Regions from separate parts of the Bordetella genomosp. 5 genome, predicted to be linked through region 1. Evidence: predicted binding sites of a transcription regulator. Region 1 holds the regulator's gene; each other region holds the start of a gene.

Evidence for each region. Region 1 encodes FNR, which switches genes on or off when oxygen is low (the NO sensors DNR and NnrR bind a similar motif). Its sites were predicted from a motif close to TTGATNNNNATCAA; they were not measured.
Region 2: the regulator FNR is predicted to act here: its motif matches at 2,284-2,297, upstream of CAL25_RS23340 (ribonucleoside triphosphate reductase).
Region 3: the regulator FNR is predicted to act here: its motif matches at 3,472-3,485, upstream of CAL25_RS03075 (DASS family sodium-coupled anion symporter).
Region 4: the regulator FNR is predicted to act here: its motif matches at 3,211-3,224, upstream of hemN (oxygen-independent coproporphyrinogen III oxidase).

The regions. Positions count from the first base shown of each region.
Region 1 covers NZ_NEVP01000007.1:223,572-229,241, reverse strand. Annotated here, with positions in the region: gene CAL25_RS13035 (NUDIX domain-containing protein) at 1-517, shown strand, start outside; gene CAL25_RS13030 (2Fe-2S iron-sulfur cluster-binding protein) at 565-885, shown strand; gene CAL25_RS13025 (hypothetical protein) at 898-2,007, opposite strand; gene fnr (fumarate/nitrate reduction transcriptional regulator Fnr) at 2,043-2,771, opposite strand; gene clpB (ATP-dependent chaperone ClpB) at 3,206-5,670, shown strand, end outside.
Region 2 covers NZ_NEVP01000017.1:54,313-59,982, reverse strand. Annotated here, with positions in the region: gene nrdD (anaerobic ribonucleoside-triphosphate reductase) at 1-149, opposite strand, end outside; gene CAL25_RS23340 (ribonucleoside triphosphate reductase) at 204-2,195, opposite strand; gene CAL25_RS23335 (response regulator) at 2,380-3,060, opposite strand; gene CAL25_RS23330 (type IV pili methyl-accepting chemotaxis transducer N-terminal domain-containing protein) at 3,069-5,003, opposite strand; gene mobB (molybdopterin-guanine dinucleotide biosynthesis protein B) at 5,046-5,594, opposite strand; gene narI (respiratory nitrate reductase subunit gamma) at 5,668-5,670, opposite strand, start outside.
Region 3 covers NZ_NEVP01000001.1:660,346-666,015, forward strand. Annotated here, with positions in the region: gene rodA (rod shape-determining protein RodA) at 1-725, shown strand, start outside; gene CAL25_RS03070 (Ldh family oxidoreductase) at 797-1,855, opposite strand; gene CAL25_RS03075 (DASS family sodium-coupled anion symporter) at 1,865-3,355, opposite strand; gene slmA (nucleoid occlusion factor SlmA) at 3,681-4,253, opposite strand; gene CAL25_RS03085 (pyrimidine 5'-nucleotidase) at 4,299-5,063, opposite strand; gene argB (acetylglutamate kinase) at 5,063-5,670, opposite strand, start outside.
Region 4 covers NZ_NEVP01000004.1:41,560-47,229, forward strand. Annotated here, with positions in the region: gene CAL25_RS05700 (maleate cis-trans isomerase family protein) at 1-159, shown strand, start outside; gene CAL25_RS05705 (Bug family tripartite tricarboxylate transporter substrate binding protein) at 185-1,201, shown strand; gene CAL25_RS05710 (TRAP transporter substrate-binding protein) at 1,211-2,299, shown strand; gene CAL25_RS05715 (DoxX family protein) at 2,365-2,817, shown strand; gene CAL25_RS05720 (hypothetical protein) at 2,885-3,151, opposite strand; gene hemN (oxygen-independent coproporphyrinogen III oxidase) at 3,472-4,848, shown strand; gene CAL25_RS05730 (response regulator transcription factor) at 4,944-5,663, opposite strand.

The sequences.
Region 1 (5,670 bases):
CCGTTTCCTGCACATCAAGAACGACATGGTGCGGTTGCCCAACGGCAACGTCGCCTCGCGCGAATACGTGGTGCATCCGGGCGCGGTCGTGATCATTCCCCTGCTCGACGACGGCCGCATTCTGCTGGAGCGCCAGTTCCGCTACCCGGTGGGCCAGGTGATGACGGAGTTTCCGGCCGGCAAGCTCGATCCGGGCGAAGACCCGCTCGCCTGCGCCAAGCGCGAGCTCTTCGAAGAGACCGGCTACACCGCCGGCGAATGGGCCAAGGCGGGCATCCTGCACCTGGCCATCGCCTACTCCACCGAGATCATCCACATCTATTTCGCCCGCGGCCTGCGTGCCGGCGAACGTCAGCTCGACGACGACGAATTCCTCGACGTGCGCAGCGCCTCGGTCGACGAGTTTCTCGCCGCCTGTCAGCGCGGTGAAGTGACCGACGCCAAGACGCTCACATGCACCCTCTGGCTGCAGAACGCGCTGAGCGGCGCGTGGTCCCTGCCGTGGCAAGCGGCCTGACGCCGCCGGCGCAAGGGAACGCCGATCCGGCGGCTCCGAGCCATCGCGTGACGCTGCAGCCGTCGGGCTGGCAGTACGACGCACCGCAGGGCCAGTCCCTGATGCGGGCCGCGCGCGCGGTCGGCATCAGGCTGCCGAGCTCCTGCCGCAACGGCACCTGCCGCGCCTGCATGTGCATGCTGGTCAGCGGCGAGGTGCGTTATGAGATCGAATGGCCCGGCGTGACGCGCGAGGAGCGCGAAGAGGGCTGGATGCTGCCCTGTGTGGCGCACGCGCAAAGCGATGTGGTGCTCGAGGTGCCCGACGCGGTGCGTATCGAGCCTGCTTCGACCGCGCCGCGCCAGCGCCTCACCGGCGCGCAGCGCTGAAGATCCGCGGTCTCAGGGCTCGATCGGCAGGCACGGCGCGCCTTTGGGCAACGGTGACGTGGTGTCGCCGAGCAAGGCCCGCGCGCCGCACGTCGAGCCGAACATGGCCGTCGAACTGTGTCCCACGCCCACGACCTGCTGCGCCTGATGCCGCGTGGCGGGCCAGTCGGTGTGCCGCTGCGCCAGCCAGGCCTCGTAGCGCCAATAGCCGGTGCCGCGCGCCCAGCGCGTGGCACCCTGGGCCTCGGCGCCGCAGGTCTTGTCGAGATACTGGTGTTCGGGATTGTTGTCGGCGCTGCCCAGCAGATAGGTCACGTTGCGCTGCAGATATCGCGCGGCGAGTTTGAGCGGATCGGTGACCGACGAGTACGGCGGCATCTGGTCCGGCCCATACTTGTACTGGGTGTAAGTGGGACAAATACCGCGCTCATAGGGGGCGAAACCGCGGCCATCGGCGCGCGGCCGCTCCGGCGTGAGGTACAGATACGACGACGGGTTGGCCACCACGTAGCGCAGGATCAGGCCCGTCTTGCGCAAGGACTCGTCGGCATCGTTGAGCACGGCGTAGCGATGCACCAGCTGAGCGCCGGCGGAGTGGCCGGCGATGACCAGCTCGCGCAGGGCGGGCAGCCGGCCCTGCGCCGTGAGCTCGCGCGCCAGATCGTCGAGCACCTGGATCGAAGTCACGGCGGGTGGGCGGTCCTTCAGGGTCATGCTGGCCGCGCCGTCTTCCCAGCTGGCGCGACGCCATGCCGGCATGCGTCCGAAGCCGGCATCGATCGCGCTGGCGAACTTGGGCGCCACGATGAGCGTGTCGTCGGCGCGTTCCGGGTTGGCGTGATAGAGCTGCGCGACCGATTCGAAGGCGCGATTGGCGTCGCGCGTGACGCCATGGACCACGATCACGACACGGCGGATGCCGCGCAGATCGTCTTCCTGGAGATTCTTGCTGGTGTAGACCGGAAACGCATAGCGTCGGCCGGGTTTGCCCAGCTCGATCGGGCGCCAGGGCGGCGTGGTGACCGGCGCGGGCACGACCGGGGCGGCGTAGGGATCATGGCCTTCGGCGGGCTGGCCGGCGAGCTGGGCGTGGGCTGGCCACGCGCAGCAGAGCGCGGCCAGCGCGGCCGTGGCGGGCCAGCACGTGCGCGGCGCGTTCAGCAATGTTCCTGGCCCAGCAGCTCGAGCAGGGCCGCGTGATCGAGGATGCGCACTTCGCGCTGGTTGATGCGGATCAGGCCCTCGCGCGCAAAGCGCGACAGCAGGCGCGAGACGGTCTCGAGCGTGAGGCCCAGGTAGTTGCCGATCTCTTCGCGGCTCATGCGCAGCACGAATTCGCTCGAGGAGTAGCCCAGGGCGGCGTAGCGTTGCGACAGGTTGAGCAGGAAGGCGGCCACGCGCTGCTCGGAGCGCATCGAGCCCAGCGTGGCGAGCATCTGATGCGAGCGCGAGATCTCGCGGCTCATCAGGCGCCGGAACTGCTGCTGCAGGCTCGGCAGATGGGTGGCCACGCGATCGATCTCGGGCAGGCGGATGACGCAGACCTCGGAGTCTTCGAGCGCGACGGCGTTGGAGACATGGCGGCCTTCGATCATGCCGTCGAAACCCACGATCTCCCCCGGCAGGTGAAAGCCGGTGATCTGCAGTTGTCCCGACGCGTCTTCGAGCTGGGTCTTGAGCGAGCCGAAGCGCACGCCATAGACCGCGTCGAGCGGGGCGTCGAGCTCGTACAGCGGCTTGCCCTTTTCGACACGCACGCGTTCCTTGACCAGGTCGTCGAGCTTTTCGACTTCGCTCGCGGCCATGCCGACGGGAATGCAGACGTGACCGAGCATGCAGCTCGAACAATGTGCGGCATCCGGCGAAATGGCAACCCGTTTTTGCATAGTGACCTCGAGGCTTGAACACCGGCTTTGAGCTAGGCCCGCCGGTTGGTGTTACGTCTGGCGCGCACGCGAGTGTGCGTACCAAATGTGTATAGCGTCGTTACATTGTAGTCCCGCTGGCGCCATCGTAGCGACTCCGGGTGTCAGCGGTGTGATGACGCGCCCGGATTATGTGTAGCGACCCTTTGGTCGCAAGGCCGGGCGCGACGCGACGCGGGGTGGTCTGCGCGCGGCTTCGCACGCGCGAGGCCGTGGGTTGTGCCGGGACGCGTCTCGCGTGTAGTGTATGCCGGGTGCAAGTCGTAGTTCGGCGCTGGACGCCCCCACGCAAATAGGGCAGTGGGTCTTGAAAACCCCACTCGCGTCCGCATATTCAGGTCATCGAGCCGGCTGATCCATCTTCGGCGTGGCTCTCTTCATAGCCAACGACCATCATGCGATTCGACAAACTTACGACCAAGTTCCAGCAAGCCCTGGCCGACGCGCAAAGCCTGGCCGCCCGTAACGACCATCCCTACATCGAGCCGCTGCACGTGCTGGCCGCTCTGCTGGGCGACGCCGACAGCGGCGCGACCAGTCTGCTGGCGCGTGCCGGCGTGGCCGTCAACCGGCTGCAGCCCGCGCTCGACCAGGCCCTCAAGAACCTGCCGCAGGTGCAGGGCAGCGATAACGTCCAGGTCGGCCGCGACCTGCAGGGCGTGTTCACGCGTACCGATAAAGAGGCGGCCCGCCGCGGCGATACCTACATCGCCAGCGAGCTGTTCCTGCTGGCGCTCGCCGACGACAAGAGCGACGCCGGCCGCATCCTGCGCGAAGCCGGCCTGCAGAAGAAGGCCCTCGAAGCCGCCATCGACGCGGTGCGTGGCGGTCAGAACGTCAACGCCGCCGAAGGCGAGTCCAACCGCGAAGCGCTGTCCAAGTACACGCTCGATCTCACCGAGCGTGCCCGCGAAGGCAAGCTCGATCCGGTGATCGGCCGCGACGACGAGATCCGCCGCACCATTCAGATTCTGCAGCGCCGCACCAAAAACAACCCGGTGCTGATCGGCGAACCCGGCGTGGGCAAGACCGCCATCGTCGAAGGGCTGGCGCAGCGTATCGTCAACGACGAGGTGCCCGAGTCCCTGCGGGGCAAGCGCGTGCTGTCGCTCGACCTGGCCGCACTGCTGGCCGGTGCCAAGTTCCGTGGCGAGTTCGAAGAGCGCCTGAAGGCGGTGCTCAAGGAGCTCGCACAGGACGACGGCCAGAACATCGTGTTCATCGATGAGCTGCACACCATGGTCGGCGCCGGCAAGGCCGAGGGCGCCATGGACGCCGGCAACATGCTCAAGCCCGCGCTGGCGCGCGGCGAGCTGCATTGCATCGGCGCGACCACGCTCGACGAATACCGCAAGTACATCGAAAAAGACGCCGCGCTCGAACGCCGCTTCCAGAAGGTGCTGGTGGGCGAGCCCGACGTCGAGTCGACGATCGCGATTCTGCGCGGCCTCCAGGAGCGCTACGAGCTGCACCACGGCGTGGACATCACCGACCCGGCCATCGTGGCCGCGGCCGAGCTGTCCAATCGCTACATCACCGACCGCTTCCTGCCCGACAAGGCCATCGACCTGATCGACGAGGCGGCCGCGCGCATCCGCATGGAAATCGATTCCAAGCCCGAGGTGATGGACCGGCTCGACCGCCGCATCATCCAGCTCAAGATCGAGCGCGAAGCCGTCAAGAAAGAAACCGACGATGCGTCGCGCCGGCGTCTGGCCGTGATCGAGGAAGAGCTCGAGAAGTTGCAGCGCGAGTACAACGACTACGAAGAGATCTGGAAAGCCGAAAAGGCCGCGGTGCAGGGCGCGCAGGCCATCAAGGAAGAGATCGACAAGGTTCGTGCCGAGATGGCCGAGCTGCAGCGCAAGGGTCAGTTCGACAAGCTCGCCGAGCTGCAATACGGCAAGCTGCCCGAGCTCGAGGCGCGCCTGTCGGCCGCCGATAGCGCCGAGCAGGCCGCCGAGAAGCAGGACACCGACAGCGGCAAGCCGCGCCTGTTGCGCACCGAGGTCGGCGCCGAAGAAATCGCCGAGGTCGTGTCACGCGCCACCGGCATTCCGGTGTCCAAGATGATGCAGGGCGAGCGCGACAAGCTGCTCAAGATGGAGGAGTTCCTGCATCGCCGCGTGGTGGGGCAGGACGAAGCCGTGCGCCTGGTCGCCGACGCGATCCGCCGCTCGCGCGCCGGCCTCGCCGATCCGTCGCGTCCGTATGGTTCGTTCCTGTTCCTGGGCCCCACCGGCGTGGGCAAGACCGAGCTCACGCGCGCGCTGGCCGAGTTCCTGTTCGACTCCGAAGAGCACCTGATCCGCATCGACATGAGCGAGTTCATGGAGAAGCATTCGGTGGCCCGCCTGATCGGCGCGCCCCCGGGCTATGTGGGTTACGAAGAAGGGGGCTACCTGACCGAAGCCGTGCGGCGCAAGCCCTACAGCGTGGTCCTGCTCGACGAGGTCGAGAAGGCGCACCCGGACGTGTTCAACGTGCTGCTGCAGGTGCTCGACGACGGCCGCCTCACCGATGGCCAGGGTCGCACCGTCGACTTCCGCAACACCGTGATCGTGATGACGTCCAACCTGGGCTCGCAGCATATCCAGACCATGGCGGGCAAGCCCTACGAAGTCATCAAGGAAGTCGTGTGGGACGAGCTCAAGCAGTCGTTCCGCCCGGAGTTCCTCAACCGGATCGACGAAGTCGTGGTGTTCCACGGGCTCGACGCGCAGCACATCGAATCGATCGCGCGCATCCAGCTCAAGCGGCTGGCCGACCGGCTCGAGAAGCAGGAGATGCGGCTGGAGGTGACCGATGCGGCGCTCGCGGAGATCGCGCGTGCGGGCTTCGACCCGGTGTTCGGCGCGCG
Region 2 (5,670 bases), on a different contig from region 1:
AACTCGCCTTGCTTGCCGGTGTTGAACGACGTGACGGGACGGTGATAGCCCATGACGCGGGTCCAGACTTCGCAGCGCACGCGCTGGCTGTCGTCGAGCACGGGCGCATTGCCGGTGCCGGCCGGGATGAGGGTGGTGAGGGTCTGCATGTCATGACTCCTTGCGGATGAAGGCGGGCGGCCTGCCCGCGCGGGGGGGGGCGCTCAGGCGGCGCAGCACGCCGATTGGCGGGCCAGCAATTCGCCGTCGCACTTGGGGCAGAACTCGTGATGGCCCGGCAGATAGCCGTGCACCGGGCAGATCGAGAAGGTCGGCGTGACGGTGATGTAGGGCAGGCGGAAGTTGGTGAGCGCCCGCCGCACCAGCTCGCGGCAGGCGTCGGCGGAAGACACGGCTTCGTTCATGTAGAGGTGCAGCACCGTGCCGCCGGTGTACTTGCCTTGCAGCTCTTCCTGCAACGCCAGCGCTTCGAACGGATCGTCGGTATGCCCGACCGGAAGCTGGCTGGAGTTGGTGTAGTAGGGCTGCGCGGGCGTGCCGGCCTGCAGGATGGCCGGATAGCGCTTGCGGTCTTCGCGTGCGAAACGGTAGGTCGTGCCTTCGGCGGGCGTGGCCTCGAGGTTGTATAAATGCCCCGTCTCTTCCTGGAACTCGGTCATGCGCAGGCGCACGTGGTCGAGCAGCCGTACTGCGAGGGCGTGACCCGCGGGCGTGGTGAGGTCGTCGGCGTCGCTCGTGAAGTTGCGCACCATTTCGTTGATGCCGTTCATGCCGAGGGTGCTGAAGTGATTGCGCAGCGTGCCGAGATAGCGGCGGGTATAGGGATACAAGCCCTGATCGATGTAGCGCTGCACGACTTTGCGCTTGGTCTCGAGCACGTCGCGGCCCAGCATCATCAGGTGGTCGAGACGCGCCAGCAGGGCGGGTTCGTCGCCACGATGCAGATAGCCGAGCCGCGCGCAGTTGATGGTGACCACACCGACCGAGCCGGTCTGCTCGGCCGAGCCGAACAGGCCGTTGCCGCGCTTGAGCAGCTCGCGCAGATCGAGCTGCAGACGGCAGCACATCGAGCGCACCATGTGCGGCTCGAGATCCGAGTTCAAGAAATTCTGGAAGTACGGCAGACCGTAGCGCGCGGTCATTTCGAACAGCAGCGTGGTGTTGGGATGGTCCCAGTCGAAATCCGGCGTGATGTTGTAGGTCGGGATCGGGAAGGTGAATACGCGGCCCTTGGCGTCGCCCTGCATCATGACCTCGATGTAGGCGCGATTGATCATGTCCATCTCGGCCTGCAGATCGCCGTAGGCGAACGGCATCTCCTCGCCGCCCACGTACGGAATCTGCTCGCGCAGGTCGGCCGGGCAGGTCCAGTCGAAGGTCAGGTTGGTGAAGGGCGTCTGGGTGCCCCAGCGGCTCGGGACGTTGAGGTTGTAGATGAGCTCCTGCATGCACTGGCGCACCGCCTCATAGCTCATCGCATCGCGTCGCACGAACGGGGCCATGTAGGTATCGAAGGAGCTGAATGCCTGCGCGCCGGCCCATTCGTTCTGCAGGGTGCCCAGGAAATTCACAATCTGCCCGATCGCGGCCGACATATGGCGTGCGGGGCGTGACTCGACCTTGCCCGGTATGCCGTTGAAGCCCTCGACCAGCAGCTGACGCAGCGACCAGCCGGCGCAATAGCCGCTCAGCATGTCGAGGTCGTGAATGTGCAGATCGCCGTCGCGATGCGCCTGGCCGGCTTCCGGGGCATACACGCTCGAGAGCCAGTAGTTGGCCGTGACCTTGCCCGCGACATTGAGGATCAGACCGCCCAGGCTGTAGCCCTGGTTGGCATTGGCGTTGACGCGCCAGTCGCGCTGATCGAGATATTCCTCCATCGCGCTCTCGACATCGACCAGCGTGTGCCGCAGCGAACGCAGCCTGGCGTGTTGCTCGCGATACACGATGTAGGCGCGCGCCGTGCGCCAGTGACCCGCGCGCACGAGTGCTTCTTCGACGTGATTCTGGATGGTTTCGACATCGGGCAGCGGCGTGTCCGCCAGCCGGGCCACCACGTGCCCGGCCAGTCGCTGCGCGGTGTCCTGATCGAACTCATCGGTGCTGCGGCCGGCGGCGGCAATGGCGGCGGCGATCTTGCCGGGTTCGAACGCGGCATTGCGGCCATCGCGCTTGCGGATATGCTCGATCTTCATTGCGCCACCAGATGTAGTTGGTTCGAAGAACTCTATCACTACATATGGTGATCAAGACCCCTGCCGACGCGCCGTTGCACGCGCCAGGTTGACCTGCATCAAAGGGCGTCGATACGGTCATCGCGAACGCGGCAGGCCGTTGTGCTGGTCCGCCGGTGCGCCGGTCCGCCGGTGCGCCGCCGCGTCAGCCCTCGCCGTTCAGCCCGTGCTCCACGGCATACACCGCGACCTGCACGCGGCTGGTGAGGTTGAGCTTCTTGAGCACGTTCTGCACGTGGATCTTGACGGTGCTTTCGCTCACATCGAGTTCGCGAGCGATGGTCTTGTTGCTGTCGCCCCGAGCCAGGTACTGGATGATCTGCATCTCGCGAGCGGTGAGGCGATGCCGGCCCACGGGCGCGGCGGCCGTGCCGGCCGGTGCATGAGCGCCGGCGGCGCTCGCCTGTACGCGGAACTGATCGACGAGCTTGCCGGTCATGCTCGGCGCGATGACCGATTCGCCGGCCGCCGCACGCCGGATCGCGGTGGTGAGCGCCTCCGCGTCGATGTTTTTCACGAGAAAGCCGCGAGCGCCGTCGCGCAAGGCCTGGGCCAGCTCTTCGCCTTCTTCCGACACCGTGAGAATGATCACCGCACAGGTGGGCAGATCCTGAGCCAGCAACTGCAGGGTTTCGAGACCCGACAGGCCGGGCAGATTCAGGTCGAGCAGAATGACATCGGGCTGCAGCTCCTTGGCGCGCTTGAGGCCTTCGACGCCATCGCCGGCCTCGGCCACCACCACGAAATCGGGCTGGCGCTGCAGCAGCAGGCGCACGCCGGAGCGGAACAGGGTGTGGTCGTCGACGAGGAGAATGCGGATCGGCATAAACGGGATCAGAGGGGAGCGCGCTCGCTGCCGGGCAGCGTCACGGTGATGCGGGTGCCCTGGCCGGGCCGGGAGTCGAGTTTTATCACGGCGTTCATGCGCGCCGAGCGCTCATGCATGATGTGCAGCCCGATGTGCGCGTCGCCGCGGCCGGCCACGTCGCCGGTGTCGAAGCCGATGCCGTCGTCCGCGATCTCGAGCGTGAAGTCGCGATCGTTTACCACGGTAACCGACACGCGGCTCGCCTCGGCGTGTTTGCGCACGTTCGACAGGGCCTCCTGCAGGATGAACAGAATCTGCAGCTGCGAATCGGGTGAGAGCGGCGCGCTGCGTGCCGGGCCGATGTCGAGCGTCGTCTCGATGCCTGTCTGGCGGCGAAAGCGCGCCACGGTGTCCTTGATCGCCGCCTGCAGGTCGCCACCCGTGAGGCGCGTGCGAAAGTTGCTGAGCAACTCGCGCACGTCTTTGTAGCTTTCGTCCAGACCGGTGTGCAGCAGTGGCAGGATCTCGTCCACTTCGGCGGTGTCGCCGCGCCGCACGGCGTCGTCGAGCATCTGCAACTGCAGATTCATGAAGTTCAGGCCCTGGGCCAGGCTGTCATGCAGGCCCTGCGCCATGAGCCCGCGCTCCTGTACCACGGCGAGCTGGCTGGCCTGCGCGCCAAGCCGCCGGTTTTCCAGTGCGACGCCGAGATGCTGCCCGAGCGTTTCGAGCAAGCGGCGCTCCGAGTCGGCCAACGTGCGTGGCGTGTCGAAGTGCAGCGAGTAAGAGCCGAACACGGTGGCGCCCGCTTCGATGCGAAAGACGGCCACGCTGGCAAAGCCCGCCTGCCGGCAGTCGGGGCCGCTGGCGGGCGGCGCGTAGCGGAAGTCGTGTACGACGCTGGCCTGAGGCATCAGGGTGGCCTGGCCGCAATGGCAGTCGTCCACGGGCATGCAGTGTTCTGCCGCGGCGAGGTCGGCGCCCAGTCCGATGGCGTGCATCAGATTGACCTGACCGTTGTCGGGGTCCAGGCTGCGCACGCTGGCGCCGGTCGCGCCGACCTGCTGCATCACGCGCCGCAGAAAGCCGTCGCACAGGGTCTCGACATCATTGGGCTGGTTCAGGAATGCCGCCACGTCGTAGAGCGTGCTGATGTCGCGATGCTGCGCGGCGAGTTGGCGCGTCTTCTCGTCGACGCGCTTCTCGAGATCGCTGTAGAGGTCTTGAATCTCGCCCGCCATGCGGTTGAAGCCGTGCGCCACGACGCCGAATTCATCGTTGGTTTCGATCGGCAGCCGCACGCTGAAGTCGCGCGACGCCATGCGCCGCAGGCCACTGTGCAGGCGCAGCAGCGGCGAGATGATCCACAGGTAGAGCAGGTAGACCATCGCCAGCGTGCCGGCGATGCTGATGGCGGCGAGCACCCCCTGCGACAGGCGCAGCAGGGTGGTCTTGCGTGCGTTGTCCTGTTCGATCATGCGCACGAGCGTATCGGCCTTGCTCACGAAGCCCTGCAGCGTGGCGAGATAGGGGTCGGCTTCGCGCGCACGGATCGCCTCGAACGCGGCCGGCCGCATGACGTCGTGCCAATAGTGCTCCACGTCGGCCCAATGGCGGCGGATGTCCGGATCGTTGGGGATGAAGATGGGCCGCGCCGGGTTGCCCCGGGCCAGCAGCGCAATGGTCTGGTCCATCAGCTCGACCCGGGCCGCCGGGTCGGCGGGCCGACCGTCCTGCGTGTGCACCAGCTCCAGGCCCACGCGGTTGGCGTGCATGCGCAGGCTGCCGGTGTCGTTGATTGCGGCCCCCGCGCCTTCGAGCTGCCACGACAGCCACAGCGTCCATCCCACCATCGCCAGCACGACCACGAGCGCGATGAGCGAGCTGGCCACGATGCGCGTGGAAAGGCGATGACGCGGCAAGGGCAGGGCGCGCGGTTCGGACTTGGAAAGCGGATTCATGAATATGCCGTCCCGCCCCGCGGGATGCGGAGCGCACGGGACTCAGGCAGGGCTCAGGCTTTCCAGTGTAGTCGCTGCGGCGCTGCGATCGTGACGCAACAGACCCAGCGAGGCGCAGACGAAGAGCGCGATGCGCGCCGGATCGCTCAACGGCAGCACGGGCAGGGTGGTGGGCAGCATGGTGTCGCTCGCCACGGCGATGAAGCCGGCGTCGTGCGGGTAGAGCGGCGGCAGGCCCAGCGCCGGCCGATGCACCTCGATGCGCGGAATGTCGGCGTTCTTGAAGCCCTCGACCAGCACCAGATCGACCGGCGCCAGCCGCGCCAGCTGGTCTTCCAGGGCGGGCTCGCCCTGGCCGCGCAGTTCATGCACCAGCGCGATGCGATAGGGCGAGGCGACCATCACCTCCTCGGCCCCCGCCGCGCGAAAGCGTGCGCTGTCCTTGCCGGCGGGCTCGATGGGGAAGTCGTGGTGGCTGTGCTTGATCACACTGGTGCGTATACCCCAGCCCTGCAGAAGCGGCAGCATGGCCTCGATCAAGGTGGTCTTGCCGCTGCCGGAGCGGCCGGCAATGCCCAGTACGTGTTGCATGGATGACTCCGAAATTCGGATGAAGGAAGCCGTGCGCAGGTCGCGGCGCGCTGGCCGCGCCTGCGCCAGGCCATCA
Region 3 (5,670 bases), on a different contig from region 1:
ACTTCTTCGTGGCGGCCGCGATGCTCATCGTGCCGTTCGGCCTGATCGTGCTGCAGCCCGATCTGGGCACGGCGCTGCTGGTGTTCGGCGCCGGTTTCTTCGTGATCTACTTCGCCGGCCTGTCCTTCAAGCTGCTGGTGCCGGTGATGGTGGCCGGCATCGTCGGATTGGGCACGCTGGTCTACTACGAAGACCAGCTCTGCGAGCCGGACGTCGACTGGGTCGTGCTGCACGAATACCAGAAGCACCGGGTCTGCACGCTGCTCAACCCCAGCTCCGATCCCTTGGGCAAGGGCTTTCACACGATCCAGTCGATGATCGCGGTGGGCTCGGGCGGGCTGTACGGCAAGGGCTACATGCAAGGCACGCAGACCCACCTCGACTTCATTCCGGAGCGCACCACCGACTTCATCTTCGCGGTCTACGCCGAAGAGTTCGGCCTGTACGGCGGGGTGGCGCTGCTCGTGCTCTACGGCCTGCTGATGGCGCGCGGCCTGGCCATCGCCTCGCGCAGCGCGACCCAGTTCGGGCGCTTATTGGCGGGGTCGGTCACGATGATGATGTTCATCTATGTGTTCGTGAACGTCGGGATGGTGACCGGCATTCTGCCGGTGGTGGGCGTGCCCTTGCCCTTCATGAGTTATGGCGGCACGGCCTTGCTCACCATGGGGATCGCCTGCGGCATTCTCATGAGTATCAGCCGGCACCGCGCGCGCAAGACCTGACGTTCCGGCTCCGCGCAAAAGCAACGGCGCCCGAGGGCGCCGTTGTGCTTTCTTCACGTGCGTGACGCGGACTACTCGGCGTAGACGCTGGGCGGTGCCACGCCCAGGGTGTCGCCCAGCTTCAGCATCGTGTCCCAGATGGCGGGCGCGAAGGTCAGCGCATCGCGGTTCAGCTCGCGATTGTGGGCCTCGTACTCGCCCGGGTACTGCACCCGGTCGACGCCCGGCTGGGGCGGGCAGGCCTGCAGGTAGTCGATGAACGCGCCGACCTCCTGCGTGCGCCAGTCGGCGTCGAAATCGACCTGCGGATCGAGCAGAATGGCGAACATGTTGTTGGTCGCCACGCCATTGCGCGGATGCTCCGGCTGGATCGTGCCGCCACCCGACAGCACGCCGGCCAGCAGCTCGGCCACGAGGCCGAGCGCATAACCCTTGTGACCGCCGAAGGGCAGCAGCGCGCCGGGGGGATCGGTGAACAGCGCGCCCGGATCCGTGGTGGGATTGCCCTGCGCATCGATCAGCGCGCCGGCGGGCGCCGGCTGGCCGTTGGTCGCCAGCACGCGGGCCTTGTTGACCGCGATGGAGCTGGTGGCCATGTCGACCAGGATCGGCGGCCGGCCGCCCGGCAGCGGGCCGGCGAAGCACAGCGGATTGGTCGTGAGGCAGGCGCGCGCGCCGCCGAACGGCGCCACGGTGGGCGACCGGTTGATCACGTTGGTGAAGGCCAGCAGGATCTGGCCGGCCGCGGCGACCATCTCGCCGTAGTAGCCCATGCGCCCCAGGTGGTGCGTGTTGCGCAGGGTCAGGATGCACTGGCCATGCTCGGCCGTGCGCGCGATGGCCTGCTGGATGGCGGTCTTGCCCACGTGCTGGCCGAAGCCGCTGTTGCCCTCGAAGGCGAGCAGCGTGCCGCGGTCGTTGACGAGCTCGGCCCGGCCGTCGGCGCGCACGAAGCCTTCGCGCAGCACCCGTTCGTAGTTCGGCAGGATCGACAGGCCGTGGCTGGTGTAGCCCACCCGGTCGGACTCGACGAGGTGTTCGGCGACGTCGCGGGCGATGTCGGCGGGCACCCCCTGGGCGGCCAGCAGACGCTCGCCGTAGGCGATGGCTTCGTTGATGGCGATTTTCATGATGACTCCTTACATCCAGCCCAGCCAGCGCCAGTAGGTGGCACCGAACACCAGCATCAGCAGATAGCCGACGATGGTGATGATGATGCCGACGCGGGCGAACTGTTTGGCGGTGAAGGTTTCGGTACCCAGGCAGACCATGTTCTGCGGTGCGTTGATGGGCAGGATGAAGCCGTAGCTCACCACGAAGCCCAGCAGCATGGTCATGCCCAGCCGGTTGAATTCACCCGGCAGCGTGGCCAGCACCGAGATCAGGATCGGCAGCATGGCCGAGGTGAGCGCGGTGGCGCTGGCGAAGCCCAGATGGATCACGATCAGGAAGGCCGACAGGATGGCGAAGATCGCGAGCGGGCCGAGGTGATCCAGGCCGGTGTGCGTCACGACCTGATTGCCCATCCATTGACCGGCCTGGGTGGTGAGCAGGGCGGTGCCCAGGCTGATACCCACGCCGAACACGATCACGGTGCCCCACGGAATGCGGCTTTGCACGTCCTTCCATGTCATCACGCCGAAGCGCGGCAGCAGCAGCAGCACGAGGCCGAAGTAGGTGGTCGAGGTGGTGTCGAAGTTGTGCAGCGACTTCTCGGTGGCCCACAGCATCAGCAGCATGAGCGACACGCCGAGCAGGCGCTTCTGCGGACCGGTCATGGGACCGAGCGCGTCGAGTTCGGCCTGCACCGCTTCCTTGCCGCCGGCGATGTTGTCGGCTTCGGGGGGCAGCAGCTTGAGCACGATGAAGACGAGCACGACCGACATGATGACCGACCACGGCGCGCCGGCGATCAGCCATTCGGCCCACGACACGCGGTCACCGAGCATCTTCTCCATGAAGCCCTTGGTCAGCAGGTTCTGGGCGGCGGCGGTCTGGATGCCGACGTTCCAGATGCTGGTGGCCTGGGCCACGATGATCATGATGCCGGCGGCGATGTTGGAACGCTTGTCCACGCCGAACGCGGCGATCACGCCCATCATGATGGGCACGACGGCGGCGCTGCGCGCGGTGGCGCTCGGCACGACCAGGCTCAGCACGATGGTGACGGCGATCGCGCCGATCATGATCCGCGTGGTGCTGGTGCCGATGCGCGAGAGCGTGACCAGCGCGATGCGCCGGTCCAGCCCCGTGAAGGTCATGGCGGCCGCGATGAACAGCGCGCCGGTGACCAGCGCGAGCGCCGAGTTCGAGAACCCGGTCAGCGCCATGCTGATGGCCGCCGAGGTGCCGTAAAGCACCTCGGGATTCTTGATGGTGGGCGCGGTGCCCAGCAGGAAGGCCATCAAGGTGGTGATCATGATGGCACTGGCTTCGTACGACACCGCCTCGGTGATCCACACGACCACCGCGAACGCCAGGATGGCGATCATGCGATGACCCGCGGGCGGCAGGTCGGCGGGCATGGGCAGCATCAATACGATGATGAGCGCCAGCAGGCCGGCCACAAGGCCTATCGGTATCTTCTTCTTGGGGACTTGTGGGGCAGGGACAGCGGCTTGCGCAGTCATATCCATCTCCGATCTAGGTCAATCGACGTCAGAAGACGGTGCCAGCCACGTAAGAAATGCTGTACTAGCAACGTCAGAACACGGGACTAGCTTGGCAGTACTAAGGAAAACCCGCATTGATGCAGGTCAAGGGCGAGCGGAAGCGGCTATTGAAGGGCCGGATCAGGTGCGATTATGCTGGCCGGTTCGCCCGGACCGCAAGCCCAATGACACGTGGCCGGTCCGGCTTATCGGGCCGTCACCGCGCCGCGGCGCCTTCAACAGGCGTGCAGGATCGGCCGGGATGATGGCAGGAAAGCGTGACGTGGTGACGACGCCATCGCGCTCATCCCAGCGCCAGCCGCAGCTGGTCGTCGAGCATGGCGGTGGGCGTGACGCGCCAGCCGCTCTGCGCATAACGCAGCCAGCGGCCCAGCACGAGATGCGTGAGCAGGCTGGCGTGCGCCGCCACATTGGCGTCTTCGGGCAGGCCGCCGTCGGTCACCGCATTGCGCAGGCACTGCTTGAAGGTGGCCTCGATGCGGTCGTTGATGTGGTTGATGCGGTCCTGCAGCCGGTTGTCTTCGGTGACGAGGGCGTCGCCGGTGAGCACGCGCGTCATGCCGCGGTTGCGTTCCGAGAAGGCCAGCAGCATCGATACCGTCTTGCGCGCCTGGCCCAGCCCCTGCGGCTCGGCCGCGCTGATCTGATTCACCAGGGTGAACAGCGTGGTCTCGATGAACTCGATCAAGCCCTCGAACATCTGCGCCTTGCTGGCGAAATGACGGTAGAGCGCGGCCTCCGACACCTGCATGCGCGCGGCGAGCGCGGCCGTGGTGATGCGGGCGGCATGCGGCTGCTCCAGCATTTCGGCCAGCGTTTGCAGGATCTGGGTTTTTCTCTCGCCGGGTTTCGCCATGGGACGGGCTGGGTATGCGGGACGGACGGGGTAGGGGACGCGGGGTCAGCCGCGCAGCGGCCGGCGGCGCAGCAGCAGGTCTGTAACCGAGTTTACCCGCAAGTCGACGTACGAAGGTCGTGACCTGTGCCCGCGGGCGAACGGCGTGCCGGGATGGTACACATGCACCGTGCGCAGACCGATCCGGCGCGCGCTGCGCAGATTGTCGAGCGTGTCTTCGACCAGCACCGTCTGGCGCGGCGTGGCGCCTTCGCGCGCCAGCACGTAGCGCAGCAGCGCCGCCGAGGGCTTGGGACGAAACTCGCCGTGCAGGCGCATCTCTTCGATGCCCCAGAGGCTGTCGAAGTAGCGCAGGATGCCCATGTGGCGCAGCACCGCGCGGGCGTAATCGAGCGGCGCGTTGGTGAGCAGCACCTTGCGCCCGGGCAGGGCGCGCAGCATGGCGGGCAGCCCTTTCTCGGCGCGCACCAGCGTGGTTACGTCGAAATCATGGCTGTCGCGCAGAAACGCGTGCGGGTCTACGCCATGGTGGCGCACCAGGCCGATCATGGTCGCGCCGTAGCGCTGCCAATAGAGCTTGCGCAGCCGGTTGGCCTCGTCGGCCTCGACGCCCAGCGCCGTCATGACCGCGCGCGTCATGCCCGCGTCGATCTGCGGGAAGATGGCGTGCGAGGTGTCGTGCAGCGTGTTGTCGAGATCGAACAGCCAGAGCCGGCCACCGTGCCCGGGGCCGGCGCCGCCGGCCTCGGACACGCGGCGGCCGCGGCGTATGCGCGCCGCGGGCCGCAGCAGAAGGCGCCGTAACGCCATCAGTGCGAGCTGATCATCGTGCCGACGCCCTGGTCGGTCAGGATCTCCAGCAGCAGGCAGTGCGGCACGCGGCCGTCGACGATGTGGACCGAGTTGACGCCGTTTTTCGCGGCATCCAGCGCCGAGGAGATCTTGGGCAGCATGCCGCCCGAGATCGTGCCGTCGGCGAACAGCTCGTCGATGGTCTGGGCCGACAGGCTGCGCAGCAGCTTGCCGCTCTTGTCGAGCACGCCCGGGGTGTTGGTCATCATGAGCAGCTTTTCGGCGCCCAGCACCTCGGCCATCTTGCCGGCGACCACGTCGGCGTTGATGTTGTAGGCGGTGCCGTCTTCGCCGTAGCCGATCGGGGAGATCACGGGAATGAACTGGTCATCCTGCAGGGCCTTGACCACGGCGGGCTCGACCTGGGTGATGTCGCCCACGAAGCCGATGTCGATCGGCTCGTTGGGGTTGTCCTTGTTGTCCATCAGCTTCTTGCGGGCCTGGATGAGCATGCCGTCCTTGCCGGTCAGGCCCACGGCCTTGCCGCCGACTTCGTTGATCATCATCACGATGTCTTGCTGGACCTGGCCGCCCAGCACCCACTCGACCACTTCCATGGTCTCGG
Region 4 (5,670 bases), on a different contig from region 1:
GGCACCAATCTGGCCTATGCCCGCGTCGCCAACGACGCCGAGAAGTGGTTGCGCAAGCCCGTCTTCGCCTCCGGGCCGGTGATCTATTGGTCGGCGCTGCGCAAGATGGGGATCAAGGACCAAATGCCCGGCTTCGGCAGCCTGATGGAATTCCACTGACCCGAGCGTCAGGGAGGAGACAACCATGAATACTCAACGACGCAGGATCGTCGGTGCGCTCGCGCTGGCCTTCGCACTCGCGCCCGTCGCCACAGCCGTGGCCGCCACAACGGTGGCCGCCACGACGGTGGCCGCCACGACGTCATATCCGTCCCGTGCGATCACCATCCTGGTGGGCTTCGCGCCGGGCGGTGGCACGGATCTCATCGCGCGGCAGATCGTGGGCCGTATGGCAGAGCTGCTCAAGCAGCCGGTCGTGGTCGAGAACCGTGCGGGGGCTAGCGGCGCGATCGCTGCCGGCGCCGTGGCCAAGGCCAAGCCCGACGGCTACACGCTGCTGTTGGGGCACGTGAGCTCCAACGCCATGTTGCCCGCCGTCAACCCCGACGTCAGTTACGCGCCCGACAAGGATTTCCGCGCCATCACCCTGATCGGCAGCGTTCCTCAGGTCGTGGTGGTGCCCGCGCGCTCTCCGGCACGCACGCTCGCCGAATTCATCGCGCTCGCCAAAAGCCGGCCGGGCCAACTCAACTATGCCTCGTCCGGTCTGGGCACGCAGCAGCACTTTGCCGCCGAGCTGTTCCAGCAGGCAACCGGGACCCGCATGGTTCATGTGCCCTACAAGGGCAGTGGTGCGGCCCTGGCCGACCTGATGGCTGGCCTGGTCGACGTGAACTTCGACACGGTGCCCACGGTGCAGCAGCACATTCGCGCCGGCACGCTCAGGGCGCTTGCCGTCACGACGCGCGAGCGCGTCGCCGGCCTGCCCGATGTGCCCACCGTCATCGAAGCCGGCGTGCCCGACTACGAGATCGGCGCCTGGTACATGCTGATGGGACCGGCGGCGCTGCCGCCCGATATCACCGCGACCCTCGCGAAGGCCGTCAACGAAACCATTCGCACGCCGGAGGTGGCGACCAAGCTGCTCGGGCTGGGCGTCGAAACCGCGGGTGGCACGCCGGAAGCCGCCCAGCGCTATCTCGACAGTGAAATCGCGCGCTGGAAGGCGCTCGCCATCGACAAGGGCCTGCGCGCCCGCTGAGGAACTTCCATGACTATCCAGCATCTTCCAAACCTGTCGCGGCTGCTGCACGGCCTGTTGGCGGGGGCGCTCTTCCTGGGCATGGGTGTCGCCCGCGCGCAGGCGCCCGAGGCGCCCGCGCCGATCTTGTGGCGCATGGCGACCTCCTGGCCCGTCGCCCTGCCGCTGCTGCACGAGACGGCGGCCGACTTCGCCCAGACCGTCGCGGCGGCATCGGGCAACCGGCTGCGTATCGAGCTGATTGATCCGGCCAAACATGGCAAACCCGCGGGCCTGCTTCAGGCCGTGCAAGCGGGCGAATTCGATCTGGCGCACACCACGGCGCAGTACTACGCGGCGCAGGTGCCCGCGATCGACTTCTTCACCGCCGTCCCGTTCGGGCTCACGCCGCTCGAGCAGGAAGGGTGGCTGCACGAGGGCGGGGGCCAGGCCTTGTTCGAATCCATTCTGGCACCGCGCGGCATCCTGCCTTTGACGGCGGGGCACACGGGCATCCAGATGGGCGGCTGGTTTGCCAAGGCCATTCGTTCGCCGCAAGACCTCAAGGGGGTGCGAGTCCGTGTGTCGGGCTTCCCGGGGCGCGTTCTCGCCCGTGTGGGCGCCGTGCCCGTCAACCTCCCGCTGGGCCAGATCATTCCGGCCTTCGCCGCGGGCCAGATCGACGCGGCGGACGTCGTGGGCCCGGCCATCGATGCGACGCTGCCGCTCAAGCAATATGCGCCGCACTACATCGCGCCGTGGCATGAGCCGGACGTCGCCATGCACGTCTTCATCGATCGCGCCAGGTTTCTGGCGCTGCCGCCCGACCTGCAGGTAATCGTGCGGCAGGCGGCGCAGGCGGCGGCACTGCGCTCGGCGGCACGTGCCAATGACCGCAACGCGGTGGCCCTGGGCCAGCTGGAGGCGGCCGGGATCCGCGTGAAGGCCTTCCCGGCGTCCGTGCTGAAGGCGCTGCGCGAGGCCACGCAGACCGAGCTCGACGCGTCCGCTCAGGCCGATCCGGAGGCTCGCCGCGTGATCGAGAGCTGGAAAGCCTACAAGGCCCGCGTCGCGCCCTACAGCCTCCAAGCCGACATGGCGGTTTTCAACGTGCGCTGATCGGCCACACCAAGCGCCGGCGGGCTTCCCGGCCCCCGGCCCACACCCCATTCAGCGAGGTTCTTATGCGTCGCTTATCGTTGGCCCCCTGGGGCATTCTGCTGCTGCGCCTGACCATCGGTGGTCTCTTCATCGCGCATCTCTATTGGAAGTTCTTCCTGTTGCCCGGCGGCGTCTCGCAATGGATCCAGTTGCTGCACAACAACGGCTATGGCCCGCCGGTCGCCTGGTATAGCCTGACCGCGGAGTTCGCGGGCGCGATTCTGATCACGGCCGGTATCGGCACCCGGCTCTTCAGCCTCTACGCCTTGCCTTTCATGATCGGCGCCGCGCACTTCTGGGCGGTGCGCAAAGGCTTCTTCTTCACCAATGCCGGCTCGGAGTTGCCGGTGGTGTGGGCGGTCCTGCTCGCCGCTCAGGCGCTGCTCGGCCCGGGGCGCTGGGCGCTGCAGAACGCCCTGTGGCCCGAAGGCACCCGGCGTGTGCCGGGCGGCGTGCATGAGGGGGGCATGGCCTGAGGCGTGTCCGGCCCGGGCTCCGGGCAGGGTGGGGGCGGCCGCACGCGTAGGTGGGCGGCCGCCGTCGTTATGCGCCGTCGTCGGAGGCGGGAGGCATCCGGCTGAACGCGCGGACCATGTGGGCGATGTGGTCGAACTCTTCGCGGGCAGCGCTGGCCCAGGCCGGGATTTCGAAGGGGCCGTCGGGCGGGGTGTCGTCGACATGCGTGCGCAGGTCTTCGATCAGCTCCAGCGCCATGGTGGTGGCCTGCTCATGGCCGCGGGTGGCCAGCGCGATGGCGACCGCAAGGGTTTGCCGCAAGGCCAGCAGGCGGCCGTCGAGTTCGTCGTTCATCGCAAGCTTCCGTTTCAAAACCCCATTTTACGGTTTCGCCGCGGCCGCGAGCCGTGGCATTGCGCCAGATCAAAACCGGCGGGTCAGTCGCCACCGATAATCGTTGCATGCCGACCTCGACCCTTCGCGTGGCGGCATCTGCCGCCATGACCCACGCACACACGCCACTCGTTCCCCTGTCCATTGCTCCCGTGACCCGCTCGGCCATGCCGCCCGAGCCGCAGGCGCAGCGAGATCAGAACCTTGCCCAGCAAGATCGCCCGGGCCTAGATCAGGCTGCCATCCCGGCGCCGGCCTTCTCTCCGGAATTGCTCGCGCGGATGTCCAAGAACGGGCCGCGCTACACGTCGTATCCCACCGCGGATCGCTATACCCCCGCGTTCGGCCCCGACGACTACCAGGCCGCGCTGCAGGTGCGGGCGCGTACCCCGGGCCAGCCGCTCTCGCTCTACATACACATCCCGTTTTGCGAGTCGGTCTGTTACTACTGTGCCTGCAACAAGATCGTCACGCGTCACCACGACCGAGCGAGCCGATACCTGGCGGCGCTCGAACGCGAGATCGCGCTGCATACCGCGGTGCTCGGCGAGGGCGAGCCGGTCTCGCAACTGCATTTCGGCGGCGGCACGCCCACCTTTCTGTCGGACGACGAGCTAGACCGCCTCATGCAGGTGCTCCGGGCGCGCTTCGCGTTTCAGCCCGATGCCGAGATTTCCATCGAGGTCGACCCGCGCACGGTCAGCGCCGAACGTCTCGCTCATCTTGCCCGGCTGGGCTTCAATCGCCTGAGCCTGGGCGTGCAGGATTTCGACGAGGCCGTGCAGCGCGCCATCCACCGGGTCCAGCCGTTCGAGCAGGTCGAGGCGCTGATGCGCAGCGCGCGCGAGCTGGGTTTCGCGTCGATCAATATGGATCTGATCTACGGCCTGCCACTACAGAGCGCCGCGTCGTTCGCTCGCACCATCGCCCTGGTGGGGGCGTTGCGGCCCGACCGGATCGCGCTGTATGCCTACGCGCATCTGCCCGAGCGCTTCAAGCCACAGCGGCGCATTCTCGATTCCGACCTGCCCGATCCCGCGACCCGGGTCGGCCTGCTGGGCAGCGCCATCGCCGGCTTTCTGGAGCTCGGCTACGTATATATCGGCATGGACCACTTCGCCCTGCCCGAAGACAGCCTGGCGCGCGCGCGTGCCTCGGGCCAGTTGCAGCGCAACTTCCAGGGCTACAGCACCCAGCCCGACTGCGACCTCGTGGCGCTGGGGGTTTCATCCATCGGCCGCGTGGGCTCGGTCTACGCCCAGAACGTCAAGACGCTGGATGCCTACTACGAACGGATCGAGGCAGGCCGGTTCGCCACCGAACGAGGGCTGCAGTGCACGCCCGACGACCTGGTCCGGCGCGACATCATCATGGCGCTCATGTGCCGTGGCGAGGTCGATCTGGCCGATCATGTCTCGCATTGCGGCGGTACCTGCGGAAGTGCCTGTCGCCGCAGCGACACGGACCGCGTGGCCGAGCAATATCCGACCGAGCTCGCCCGCCTGCGCGAACTCGAAGCGCTCGAGTTGTGCTCGCTCGACGGGTCGCGCGTGCGCGTGACGCCGCAGGGCTGGTATTTCGTGCGCGCGATCGCCATGACGTTCGACCGCCGTCTGCGTGACGACGCCGTGGCGGGCCGGTATTCGCGCATCGCGTGACCCCAACGGCGAGGCGACCGGGCCACCGGCGCCTTCGCCAGCGTGAACCGGTACTGCCCCCTTGAAGGCCGGGCAGCATCGGTTCGCGGCAGGGTTCAGATCACTTCGCGCTGGAATTTTTCTCGCAGATATAACGCCAGCGCGAGGTCGTCGGCCAGGCCAAGCTTTTTCATCGCGCGCCGCTTGTGCGTGCTGATGGTTTTTTTGCTGCGCGACAGCCGCGCGCCGACCTGCGTGACGGACAGGCCCTGCGCAATCTGACGCAGGATCTCGAGCTCGGCGCGCGTGAGCCGCTCTTCCGGATGCGAGGGCCGGGCCGCCTGGATCATTCCGCTCTTGCAGCTCCAGAACGTGACCGGATCGACCGAGATCCGCCGGATCAGTTCGGGCAGAAGCTCGACCGGCGCGTGCTTGGGCAAAAAGGCATTGGCGCCGGCCTGAAACGCCGCGAACTCGACTTCGGCCTGGCGGCCCGCCGAGCAGGTGATCACCGCCATGGACGGATCCTGCCGCTTCAATCGGCGGATCAGGTTGCCGCCGTCGGCGGGCTGGCCGGGCAGGAAGAAGTCGACGATCGCCGCGTCGCAGGCGTTCTGACGCAGGAAGTCACTGAGCTGGTCGGCACGGGTCTCGGCCCAGCGCACGTCCATGTCGTGCTGCAGACGCAGATACGCGGCGACGCCCAGCGCGGTGGCGGGGTGGTCGTCGAGAACGGCGATCCGCAACTTGGGGCGTGGGCCCATGGTGTGCCGGCGTACGACGTAAGGAGGGGCAGGGCGGTTGGGGGGATCGTCTTGCATTCTTGCTTGGGACATGAAACAC